2 regions of the Patulibacter sp. NPDC049589 genome follow, and region 2 is predicted to be linked to the other one. Evidence: riboswitches for the same ligand, from Rfam matches in the RefSeq annotation. Region 2 holds a riboswitch; the other holds the start of a gene.

Region 1 (6,224 bases), on a different contig from region 2:
GCTCCAGGCCGGGGGCGGAGTAGGGCGCGAAGAGGTGCTCGTAGGGCATGCGGGGGCCTTCAGGAGGGGAGGGCGGACCCTGGTCCGCTACCCGCCGAGGCGCCCGCCGAACTCGTTGTGTGCGCAATCGACCGCCGAGGCGCGGGCCTTGGCGACACCCGCGTCCGGCGCCGGCCGGGGTCCGGCGTCTCGGCGACCCTCAGCCCCGCGCGCTCGGCCGCAGCCCGTCGAGCGCGAGGTCGAGGATCCGCGCGTGCTGCTCCGGATCGGCGGTGCGGACGGCGGCGATGCCGACGACCATCCGCGCGACGTCGAGGAAGACGGCGTCGTCGCGGACGACGCCGGCCTCCTGGGCGCGCTTCAGGAGCGGCTCGCCGGCCTCGGTGATCGCCGCGCCGCTGCGCTTGAAGACCGGGTCGTCGCGCTCGACGTAGACCGCCAGCGCGTCGCCGATCGCGCGCTTCGTCGCCGCGAAGGTCGCGAACCGGCGCAGCCAGGTGATCAGGGCGTCCCACGGGTCGAGGTCCTCGAGCCCGTCGACCCGGGACATCTCCTCGACCTCGCCGGCGTAGACGGCCTCCAGCAGGTGCTGGCGGGACGGGAAGTTGCGGTGCAGCGTCGCGCTGCCCACCCCCGCGTGACGCGCGACCTCCTCCAGCGACACCGCCGCGCCGTCCTTCGCGAACAGCTCGCGGGCGGCCGTCACGAGCTTCTCGTAGTTGCGGCGGGCGTCGGCGCGCATCGGGCGCTGGGCGGGATCGGTCGGCGTGCTCATGGCTGTGTGCGCTCCCCCACTTGTGAAGTGGGGTGGTCCTCCGTATCGTAAGTGGGGCGGCACCCCACTTCAACTGATCGCCCCGCGGCCTATCCGGGGTGTCGCCCCACTTTAGCGATCTTCGCGCCCAGAAGGACCACGTATGACCACCTCCCTCGCACCGAACACCCGTCGCGGTCGCCCCGGCGCCGCGGCGACCGGCGGCCCCGCGCCCGGCAACGGCGCCCCCGACGGCACCGCCCGGCGCGCCGGCCCCGCCGTCCTCGCCCTGATCGTCGTCTCGTACCTGATGATCATCCTCGACGCCTCCGTGGTGATCACCGCGCTGCCGGACATCGAGACGTCCCTCGGCTTCTCCCCGACGGGGCTCTCCTGGGTCCAGAACGCGTACACGCTCGCCTTCGGCGGGCTGCTCCTCCTCGGTGCCCGGGCGGGCGACCTGCTCGGCCGGCGCCGCATGTTCATCGTCGGCATCGGCCTCTTCACCGCGGCCTCGTTCGCGGGCGGCCTCGCCCAGAACGCCGGCTGGCTGCTGACCGCCCGCGCGGTCCAGGGCATGGGCGCCGCGATCGCCGCGCCGGCGACGCTGTCCCTCCTCATGGTGAGCTTCAGCGAGGGCACCGAGCGCGTGCGGGCGATGGCCGCCTACAGCGCCGCGGCCAGCGCCGGGGGCAGCCTCGGGCTCGTCCTCGGTGGCATCCTCACGACCACCGTCTCCTGGCGCTGGGGCCTCTTCATCAACGTGCCGATCGGCATCGCGATGGTCGTCCTCGCCCCGCGCTGGCTGCCCGAGACGCCCCGCCGCACCGGCGTCTTCGACCTGGCGGGCGCGATCACCTCGACGGGCGGCATGACCGCGCTGGTCTACGGCTTCGTCCGCGCGGCCGCCGACGGCTGGGGCGACACGGGCACGCTCGCCTCGTTCGCGGTCGGCGTCGTCCTCCTCGCCGCCTTCGTCCGCGCCGAGGGCCACGCGCCGCAGCCGATCACGCCGCTGCGCCTGTTCCGCGACCGCCGGCGTACCGGGGCGCTCGTCACGCGCATCTTCGTCGTCGGCGCCATGTTCTCGACGTTCTTCTTCATGACGCAGTACCTGCAGGGCGTGCTCGGGTTCACCGCGCTGAAGGCCGGCCTGGCGTTCCTGCCGATGACGTTGATCATGTTCGCGATGGTCCGGCTGGTCCCGCGGCTGGTCGCCCGCTTCGACGGCGCGCACCTCGTGATCGGCGGCCTGGCGACCGCGCTCTTCGGTCTCGCCTGGCTGAGCCGGATCGACGTCGGGACGGACTACTTCCCGCAGATCGCCCTGCCGCTCGTCCTGCTCGGCACCGGCATGGGCGTCGCCTTCGGGCCCCTGACGACGGCCGGGATCGCCGGCGTCTCCGAGGCCGACGCGGGCGCCGCCTCCGGGCTCGTCAACGTCGCGCACCAGCTGGGCGGGTCGCTCGGTCTCGGGATCATGGTCACCGTCTTCGCGGCGGCCACCCGCTCGGCGGCCGACCACCCCGTCGCCGGCGGCGCCGCGGCCGAGTCCCGCTACGAGCTCGGCCACGCGGTCGGCGTCGCGATGACCGGCGCCACGATCTCGATGGCCCTCGGGCTGCTGGTCGCGGTGCTGGTCATGCGGCGGCCGTCGGCCACGACGGTCCCGGTGATCAGCGGGGCGGCCTCGCCGGCGCGCTGACGGACGGCACGGCGGGCGTCAGGTGACGCCCGCCGAATGCTCTTGTTGCAATACCCGATGGGGTTTGGGTATATTGCGTCGCGGTCAAGAGTGCCAGCGCGAAGCCCCGGCTCGCTGGCCGGCAACCCTCCACCGCGGTGGGGTGCCCCGGGTGAACGACCAGGCCGCGCAGGCCCCTCGAGGTCCTGTGCACGCAAGCGCGGACCCCTCGGTGTCGATGTGGGTCCGGAACCCCACGGAGACCCCCATGAGCACGACCCTGAGCACCGTCCCGCACGTCCTCTGCGCCGAGGAGCCCCTGCTGCCGGTCGTCGGCGGCGACCTCCAGGTGCCGCTCCTGGACGGCAGCACGGTCCGCTTCGCGAACCTCGACTACGCCGCCACCGCCCCGGCGCTCGCGTCGGTCGCCGAGCGCGTCGCCCGGGTCCTGCCCTACAGCGGCAGCGTCCACCGCGGCGCGGGCCTCCCGTCACAGGTCTCCAGCGCGCTCTACGAGGCCGCGCGTCGCAGCATCGGCGCCGCCCTGGGCGCCCGCGCGGACGACCTCGTCGTCTTCACGCGCAACACGACGGACGCGACGAACCTGCTGGCCTCGGTGGTCCCGATCGGCTCGGGCGACGTCCTCACGCTCGATCTCGAGCACCACGCCAACCTCCTGCCCTGGCACCGCGCCGGCGACGGCCACCGCTGCGTCGCCCACGCCGACACGGTCGACGGCACCTTCGAGCGGCTCGAGGCCGAGCTCCGCCGCCGCCCCGTCGCGCTCCTGGCGCTGACCGGGGCGTCGAACGTCACGGGCGAGCTGCTGCCGATCCGCCGCGCCGTCGCCCTGGCCCACGCGCACGGCGCCCGCGTGTTCGTCGACGCCGCCCAGCTCGCGCCGCACCGCGCGATCGACCTCGCCGCGATCGGCGCCGACTACCTCGCGTTCTCCGGCCACAAGCTCTACGCCCCGTACGGCAGTGGCGTGCTCGTCGGCCGCCGCGACTGGCTCGACGCCGCCGAGCCGTACCTCGCCGGCGGTGGCGCCGTCCGCGAGGTCACGACGACCGCCGTCGAGTGGACGACCGGCCCGGCGCGGCACGAGGCCGGCACGCCGAACCTCGTCGGCGCCGTCGCCATCGCGGCCGCCTTCGAGGCCCTCGGCGCGCTGCAGCCCGAGGCCCGCGAGACCCACGAGGAGGCGCTCCGCCAGCGGGTCCTCGACGGGCTCGCCGCGATCGACGGCGTCGACGCGCTGCGGATCTGGGAGGGCGACGGCGAGGCCATCGGCGTCGTCGCGTTCGCCGTCGACGGGTACGCGCCGGGCCACGTCGGCGCGTACCTCTCCGCCGAGCACGGCATCGGCGTCCGCGACGGTCGCTTCTGCGCGCACCCGCTGCTGGCGCGCTTCGGGCGGACCGCGGGCGCGCTGCGCGCGAGCTTCGGCGTCGGCTCCCGCGCGGAGGACGCCGACCGCCTGGTCGAGGCCCTGCGCCGCCTGGTCGAGGAGGGCCCGCGGCACGCCTACTGCGACGGCCCGGCCGGCTGGGTCCCCGAGCAGGACCCGCGCGACCTCGCCGCCTGGACGGGCCTCGAGCTCGGCCTCGACACCGCGCCGGCGACGCGCTCGCCCTGCGGCAACGGCTAGTAGCGCTTCTTCAGCTTCACGGTCTTCTTGACCGTGGCCGTGTTGCCGGCCGTGTCCTTCAGCGAGACCGTCAGCGTGACCGACGTCTTCTTGCCCTTCTTGATCTTGATGAGGTTCTTGACGGCCTTGTCGCCGGCGTCCGGGATGCTCGCCTCGATGAAGCCGCCGGACTGGTTGTAGAAGTTCCGCGTGTCGATCGACTTGGCGACCACGACCGTCCGGCCCTTGACCTTGATCGTCGCCTTCGCGGTGTAGGTGACGTCTTCGCTCGGGTCGGCGCTGAACGTCAGGCCGCTGCCGATCATCGAGTCGATCGAGTTCAGCGTCGTGTTGATCTTCAGCGCGGCGCTGGGCGGTGTGGTGTCGGCGGGCGCTGGATCCTGGGCGAGGGCCGCCGCGGGGACGGCGAGTCCGGCGAGGACGGCGGCGGCGAGGAGGGGCTTCTTCGTCATACCGTCGATCCTGTCGGGCGGGACCCCCGGGCACGACCGGGGTGGGACCCGGGTGTTTTGCGCCGGCGGACCGGGACGACCGTTCGGCGCGGGCGGGCGAAGCTCCCGGGGGGTGCCGGCCGCGCGTGGTCGCCGCGGATGCCCCGCGTGCCCGCCGGGCCCGCGTCTCCCGATCCATGACATCCCGGGGAATCCGCGCGCTAGAACCGTCAGACGTGCCCCTTGCGGGTGGCCCCGGTCCGCCAGACGAGAGGTCTTCGTGATGCTCGTCACACACGTCCTCTCGGGCGGTCTACGTTCGGCCCAGTAGTCCCCGAAGCACCCCCCTGGAGCACCATGCCCGCGACGCAGAGTCGGCAGGTCGAGCGCACGCTCGGCGAGGAACTCGAACGGAAGATCCGGAGGCGCGGCGACGCGATCCACCAGCCCGCCGATCCCGGGACGACGCGGGAGCGGCTCCAGGCCTTCCTGTCCGCGGAGCTCGACGAGCCGTTCGCGCTCGGCGACGTGCGGCGGCTCACCGGCGGTGCGTCGGCGGAGCAGTTCACCTTCGAGCTGGAGCGGGGAGGCGTCACGGAGAAGCTCGTCCTGCGGATGGATCCGCCCGCCCAGCTCCTGCCGGGAAACCGGCTCCGCGAGTTCCAGGTGATCCGGGCCGTCGCCGGCGTGCTGCCGGTGCCGCGCGCCCTCTGGGTCGCCGACGCCGACTCGCCCTTCGGGACGTCCGCGCTGATCACGAGCTTCGACCGCGGCGTCGCCGCGCCGACCGGCGTGGTCGGCAAGGCCACCGGCCTCTCCACCGCCTACGGCGACCACCGCGCGGCGCTCGCCCCGCAGTACGTCCAGCACCTCGCGAACCTGCACACGCTGGACTGGTCCGGGGCCGACCTCTCCGCGCTCGACGTCCCCGCCGAGGGCACGACCGAGGCCGTCGACCGGCGGATCGCGCTGTGGGACCGGATCTGGGCCGAGGACGCGTACGAGGCGCACCCGACGGTCGCGCTCGCGAGCGCCTGGCTGTGGGAGCACCGACCGGTCGTCGACCACGTCTCGCTGATCCACGGCGACTACCGCAACGGCAACTTCCTCTTCGACGAGGCGACCGACGAGATCACCGCCGTCCTGGACTGGGAGACCGCGCACCTCGGCGACCGCCACGAGGACCTCGCCTACATGATGCTGCCGGGCTACGGCCACCGGGACGACGAGGGGCGCTACCTCTGCGCCGGGCTCGAGACCGCGGAGACGATCATCGCCGACTACGAGCGGCTCTCCGGCCTGACCGTCGACCGCGAGCGGCTGCGGTACTACACGGTCCTGAACATGTACTGGGCGATCATCGCCTGCATCGGCACCGCCCCGCGCCTGGCCGGCGAGCGGATGACCCACAACGGGCCGATGCTCAACGTCGTCCCCGGGCTCGCGGCGTTCTTCATCGCCGAGCTCAACACGATCCTGCGCGAGGAGTCGTCCCGATGATGCCCACCGTGACGCAGACGCTGAGCACGATGCGCCTGACCCTGGAGCAGACCGTCCTGCCCGCCCTGCCCGCCGACGGCGCGTTCGTGCAGGAGCAGGTCGGCCTGATGATGGCCACGCTCGACTGGCTCGTCGACGTCCACGAGTCCGAGTACCGCTACGAGCTGACCGAGAACGAGGAGTACCGGGCGTTCTTCGCGGCCG
Region 2 (6,224 bases):
TGTCCTACCTGGTGTTCCTCCAGAACTACCGCGAGGGCACCCACGGCGGGATCGATCCGCCGACCTGGAGCGTGGCGGTCGAAGTCTCCTTCTACGTCGCCGTCCCGCTGCTCGGGCTCGCCGCCGCGCGGGCCTGCCGGCGGCTGCGTCGCCCGGCCGCGCGCCGGCGGGTGCTCGCGGCCGTGTGCCTGCTGATCGCCGCGCTCGGCTGCTGGCTGATCGGCCAGGGGACGCTGCACGGCTGGCCCGGCACGACGACCGACACCCTGCCCGTCCGGATGGGCTCGTTCGGCGCGGGCATGCTCGTCGCCGTCCTGACGCACGGTCGGCGGCTCACCGTCGGCCCCGCGACGGCCCTGGCCGCCGCCGGCGTCGCGCTCGTCGCGACCGAGACCGCCGCCCGCATCTACGGGCTCGGCCCCGAGGCCTGGCGCCAGGCGCTGATCGACACGCCCGTGACGATCGGCTTCGCGATGGTCATCGGCGCGATCGTGGCCGGCCGCCCGGTGGGCGCCGTGATCATGGAGCGCGGCCCGCTCCAGCGGTTCGGCGCGTACTCCTACGGCCTCTACCTCGTGCACTACCCGGTGATCAAGGTCCTGCGGTCGTTCGAGGCCTTCCCGCGCGACCCCGCCCTGGCGGTGCTCGTCGTCGTCGGGATCAGCCTCGCGCTGGCGATGCTGCTGTGGCGCTTCGTCGAGCGTCCGGCGATCGCCTGGGCGCACCGCCGCACGCCGTCGCGGCGCACCGCGACGCGGCCGGCCTACGCCAAGGCCGCGTCGGGCGACTGACGGGGCTGACCCGCGTGCTGCGGGCCGGCGGGTGACCGCGAGTCCTACCGACCGCCGGCGTGCCGTCGCCTTCAACGGGCCACCCGTCACGGCCGCGTGCTGCGGGCCGGCGGGTGACCGCGAGCCCTACCGACCGCCGGCGTGCCGTCGCCTTCAAAGGGCCACCCGTCACGGCCGCGCGAAGCGGACCGGCGGGTGACCGCGAGCCCTACCGACCGCCGGCGACGGCGGGGAGGATCTGCAACTCCTGGCGGTCGGTGACCGCCGTGCCGAGGCCGTCGCCGAAGCGGATGTCCTCGCCGTCGAGATAGACGTTGACGAATCGGCGCAGGTCGCCGGCGTCGTCGGTCAGGCTCGAGCGGAGCTCCGGGTGGGCGGTGAAGAGGGACTCCAGGGCCGTCTGGACCGTGGTCCCCTCCGCCTTGACCGTGCCTTCGCCGCCGGTGGCGGCGCGCAGCTGGGTCGGGATCTTGAACGTGACTTCGGCCATCAGACCGACACCTCCGTGCGGTGTTCCGCGGTCGCTTCGAACTGGTCGAAGTTGGCGTCGATCTCGCGGCACTCGAAGGAGCCACGGACCGCATCCAACGTCTTGAGGCCCTCGCCCGTGATCACGATGACCACGCGCTCGTCGGCCCCGATCCGGCCGGAGTCGGCGAGCTTCTTGAGCACCGCCGTCGTCACCCCGCCGGCGGTCTCGGTGAAGATGCCGGTCGTCCGCGCGAGCAGCGCGATGCCCGCGCGGATCTCGTCGTCGGTGACCTGGTCGATCGTGCCGGCCGTCTTGCGGGCCAGCTCGATCGCGTAGGGGCCGTCGGCGGGGTTGCCGATGGCGAGGGACTTGGCGATCGTGTTCGGCTTGACCGGACGGCAGACGTCCTGGCCCTGCTCGAACGCGTGGGCGACCGGGTTGCAGCCGGCGGCCTGCGCGCCGCTCATGATCGGCAGCGCCTTGTCGGCGTCCAGCAGCCCGAGCTCCTGCCACTCGGCGAAGCCCTTGCCGATCTTCGTGAACAGCGACCCGGAGGCGATCGGCGCGACGATGCGGTCCGGCGTCTGCCAGCCCAGCTGCTCGGCGATCTCGTACGCCAGGGTCTTGGAGCCCTCGGCGTAGTAGGGGCGCATGTTGACGTTCACGAACGCCCAGTCGGGCCGCTCGCCGGCGATCTCGGTGCAGAGCCGGTTGACGTCGTCGTAGTTGCCGCGGACGGTGACGACCGTGGCGCCGTAGACACCGGTCGCGAGGATCTTCTGCTCCTCGAGGTCCGCCGGGATGAAGACGTAGACGGGCATCCCCAGGGCGGCGCCGGCGGCGGCCACCGCGTTGGCGAGGTTGCCGGTCGACGCGCAGGCGAGCGTCGTGAAGCCGAGCTCCTTGGCGCGGGCGGCGGCGACGGCGACGACGCGGTCCTTGAAGGAGTGCGTCGGGTTGGCGGCGTCGTTCTTCACCCAGACCTCGCGGAGCCCGAGCTCCTTGGCGAGGTTGTCGGCGCGCACCAGCGGGGTGCTGCCGGCCGGCAGGCCCTCGAGTCCGGCCGTCTGGCCCGGGCCGCTCGCGGCCAGCACGGGCACGCGGTCGACGGGCAGGAAGTCGGCGTAGCGCCAGATGTTCTGCGGGCCCGCCTGGATGCGACGGCGGATGGCCTCGGGGTCACCCTTGGAGGGGTGCTCCTCGTACTTCACCTCGAGCGGACCGAAGCACTTCGAGCAGACGAAATGCGCCTCGAGCGGGTACGTGCTGCCGCACTCGCGACAGGTCAGGGAACTGGCAGACATGGGCTGAACTCCTCGTCGGTCCTCCGCCGAAAGGGTGTGGCGGAGGTCCGTACTGGTCCAGCCACACATCTCTCTGGAATTGGCACCTCTCCGCGTCGGCGATTTCGCGGTGGTTGCCGGGGGTTCAACGGGCCAGTCCCTCCCCCCCTCTGGATGTGTTGATCGGTGCTCGTTGCGGAGCGTATCAATGAACCCCGGATGTCCGGGCTGTGCAGCACGTCCGCGGGCGCCACGAGCCTCGCCCCGGTCCGACGCACCCCCTGCCCGGGACGCTCGGGGCGGCGAGGCCCCCCGCCTATCCCGTCAGCGGGCGACCGCGTCGACGGTGTGGTCGACGCGGGCCAGCAGCGACACGTGCGGCAGGCCCTGGTGGCCGAACAGCGCGCGGCGCCCGAGGGCGAAGGCGCGCTCCTTCAGGGTGTCCTCCGGCGGGTGGCCCTCGCCCAGGCGGATCACGTACGGGCGGCTCTGCTTCTCGACGACGAAGCCGGCGGCCCAGACCATCCGGCGGTGCGCCGCGAGGTTGGGGTGCCACCACTGGACGAGGCCCTCGTCGGCCTCGAGCAGCGCGACGGCGCGACGCGGATGCTGGAGCGTCGCGCGGACGCGGAGCATCTCGGCGGAGAGGAAGTGGCCGGTCGTGACCTTGCGGATCGCCTCCATCGCCTTGACGGGGTTCTGCAGGTGCAGCATCAGGCTGCCGCAGATCGCGAAGTCGAACTCGCCGACCTCCTCGACCGAGAGGTCGTAGACGGAGATCGCGCGGCGTTCGACCTTCGAGCCCAGCAGCCGGTGAGCGGTCGAGAAGCCGGCGGCCTTGTCCTCGCCGACCATGCCCTCGAGCGCCGGGGTGGCGAGCGGCCGGCCGCGGGTGGGGATGTCCCACTGCGACTGGTCCTTCAGGTCGATCGCGACGACCTCGGACGCGCCGCGGCGCTCCATCTCGAACGCGAGGTGCCCGTCCCACGTGCCGACGTCCAGGCAGCGCTTGCCCCGCAGGTCCGGCCACGGCATCGTGTCGATGATCGGCCGCAGGTCGAACCAGCCGGGCGTCGAGATCCCGTGGGGCAGATCGATCGAGTGGTACCAGAGCGGCACCGCGTCCACGGCGGCGCGCACCTCGGCGGCGGTGGGGGCGGCCGCGGGCGCGGTCGAGGGAGTCATGGGCGTGCACGGTACAGAGAGAGGCGCGGAGTAGACTGGTAGGACCGTGCCCGCCGTCGACGACGAACCCCTCAGTCCCGATGCCGACGTTTCCCCGTCCGCGCTTCGGGTTCGGCTCCCGGCCCGCTGAGACCACCTCCTCGGGCCAGGGCGAGCCCGACACGCCACAGATCGACATCGTCGAGGCCCATGGTCTCCGGTGGATCAACCTCGGCCGCTCCAGCCGCGTCGAGATGGCGTGGCTGCACGAGCACTTCGACTTCCACGCGCTGGACTACGAGGACGTCTCGTCCCGCAACCAGCGGCCGAAGGTCGACAAGTACGACGACTACCTGTTCATCGTGCTGCACTTCCCGGACTACGACAAGAACGTCGGCCGGCTCAACGCGCTCGAGCTCGACGTCTTCATCGGGCCGGACTTCGTCATCACGATCCCCAACCGGCCGCTGCGGACGATCGACTACCTGTTCTCGCGCGTCGAGGATCGCGAGGAGGAGCGCGAGCGCCACTTCTCCCGCGGCGCCGGCTACCTGCTCTACCGCATCGTCGACGAGTGCGTGGACGCGTCGTTCCCGATGCTGCGCAAGATCGGCAACAAGCTGGAGAGCCTCGAGGAGGACATCTTCGAGGGCCGCTCGAAGGAGATCGTCCGCGACATCTCCAACGTGAAGCAGGAGATCATCAACTTCCGCAAGATCGTCCGGCCGCAGCGGACGGCGCTGAAGGACCTCAACGCGGCGCGGCGCTACCTCGTCGAGGACGAGGAGCTCTACTTCGACGACATCAACGACGCCTCCGAGCGCGTCTGGGACATGCTCGAGAACTTCAAGGAGGTCGCGGAGGCGCTCGAGGGCTCCAACGAGTCGGTGCTCGCGCACGCCCAGAGCGACTCCCTGAAGGTCCTGACCGCGATCACCGTGATCGTGCTGCCGCTGACGCTGATCGCATCGGTCTTCGGGATGAACGTCAAGGTTCCGGGCGAGGCGGACTCCGGCGCGTTCTGGGTCCTGATGGGGGTCATGGTCACGATCCTCGTGAGCATGGTCTGGTGGTTCCGCCGCAACGACCTGCTGTAGGGCGCCGCGGCGGCCGGGATCACGCCGCAGCTCGGCTCGCGCTCCGCCTAGGCACGGTTCCCGCCCCGCGGGTCTCGGCGCCACAGTGTCGCGGGCGCCGCGGTGGACCGCGGTGCGGGTGGCGGTCAGGCCTCGCGGCGCAGGAGCACGTAACAGAACTGCGTGCCGCGGCCGACGACGTTGGCCACCGCGGTGCCCGACTCCTGCGCCACCGCGGCGAGCCGCGCCAGGTCGACCGCCGAGCCGCGCCAGGCCGGGTCGTCCTGGCCGCGGGGCTCGGTGCCGCGCAGGCGCGCGACGGCGCCGCGGAGGCCGCCCGCACGCGGGAGGTCCATCTCGTGGACGGCCGGGTCGTCGGAGACCTGGAACGCCGCCCAGCCGCCCGGGCGCAGCACCCGGCCGATCTCGCGCACGTAGCCGAGCGTGATCTCCGGGTCGGGGATGTGCTGGAAGACGACGACGGAGAAGACGACGTCGACGCTCGCGTCCGCGACTCCGGTCAGGCCCGTCCCGTCGCCCACCAGGAGCTCGACGTTCTGCAGGTCACGCAGCTCGTGCCGGGCGAGCTCGACCATCTCGGCGCTGACGTCGATGCCGGTCACCTGGCGGGCCTTCGCCGCCGCCGCCCGGGTCATCCGGCCGACGCCGCAGCCGATGTCCAGCAGGGCGTCGTCGGGGCCGATCTCGGGCGCGCCGACCGCCTCGAGGATCGCGTCGAAGTCCCGCCGGCCCTTGGTCCAGAAGTCGTCGGGGTCGTCGGACGCGTACGAGCCGGTCTTGTAGTCCAGCCGGTTGTCGACGTAGAACAGGGCGTTCTCGCGGGCCCGCTCGTCCCAGAACCTCGCCATATGCCCGGAGTCGTTCACGCGCGCCACTCTACGGGCTCTCCCTCGCCCGGCGTCGCGTTCTGGTCGGCCGATCCCGCGACCCCGTCGACGGCGTCCGGCGCGTCCGTCGGCACCGGGCGCGAGGTAGCGTGTCCGGCGTGCCCGACCCCGTCGTCACCGTCGTGGTGCCCGTCCGCGACGCCGCAGCGGACCTCGCCGGTCTGCTGGGCGCGCTGGGGCGGCAGGTGGGCGCCCCGGCGTTCGAGGTCGTGGTCGCCGACGACGGCTCCCGCGACGACGTCGCCGCCGTCGTGCGGGTCGCGCCGATCCCCGTGACGCTCGTGCGCCTGCCCGTCGCAGAGGGGCCCGCTGCGGCCCGCAACGCCGCGCTCGCCGTCGCGACCGGCGAGTTCGTGGCGTTCACCGACGCCGACTGCGCGCCCGTGGCGGGGTGGTTGGCGGCGCTCGTCGCGCCGCTGCGGGGTGGGCGGGCGGTCGTCCAGGGCCCGATCCGGGTGCCGCCGGGCGCCGACGTCGGCCCGTTCGACCGCACGGTCCAGCGGCCGATCCCGAGCGGCCTCCACGAGACG

Evidence for each region. Region 2 has a riboswitch for S-adenosylmethionine ahead of thrC (threonine synthase). Riboswitches for the same ligand answer to the same signal wherever they lie in the genome.
Region 1: it holds a riboswitch for S-adenosylmethionine, as region 2 does, so the genes downstream of both, AB0L40_RS07930 (aminotransferase class V-fold PLP-dependent enzyme) here and thrC (threonine synthase) in region 2, are expected to answer to the same signal.

Annotation. Positions count from the first base shown of each region.
Region 1 covers NZ_JBFAPC010000029.1:33,494-39,717, reverse strand. Annotated here, with positions in the region: gene AB0L40_RS07945 (alkene reductase) at 1-49, opposite strand, end outside; gene AB0L40_RS07940 (helix-turn-helix domain-containing protein) at 200-775, opposite strand; gene AB0L40_RS07935 (MFS transporter) at 918-2,459, shown strand; SAM riboswitch class IV at 2,542-2,665, shown strand; gene AB0L40_RS07930 (aminotransferase class V-fold PLP-dependent enzyme) at 2,707-4,089, shown strand; gene AB0L40_RS07925 (hypothetical protein) at 4,086-4,541, opposite strand; gene AB0L40_RS07920 (phosphotransferase family protein) at 4,878-6,020, shown strand; gene AB0L40_RS07915 (hypothetical protein) at 6,017-6,224, shown strand, end outside.
Region 2 covers NZ_JBFAPC010000026.1:21,074-27,297, forward strand. Annotated here, with positions in the region: gene AB0L40_RS07175 (acyltransferase) at 1-791, shown strand, start outside; gene AB0L40_RS07180 (ubiquitin-like small modifier protein 1) at 1,000-1,281, opposite strand; gene thrC (threonine synthase) at 1,281-2,567, opposite strand; SAM riboswitch class I at 2,630-2,727, opposite strand; gene AB0L40_RS07190 (methyltransferase domain-containing protein) at 2,871-3,731, opposite strand; gene AB0L40_RS07195 (magnesium transporter CorA family protein) at 3,812-4,807, shown strand; gene AB0L40_RS07200 (class I SAM-dependent methyltransferase) at 4,933-5,673, opposite strand; gene AB0L40_RS07205 (glycosyltransferase) at 5,793-6,224, shown strand, end outside.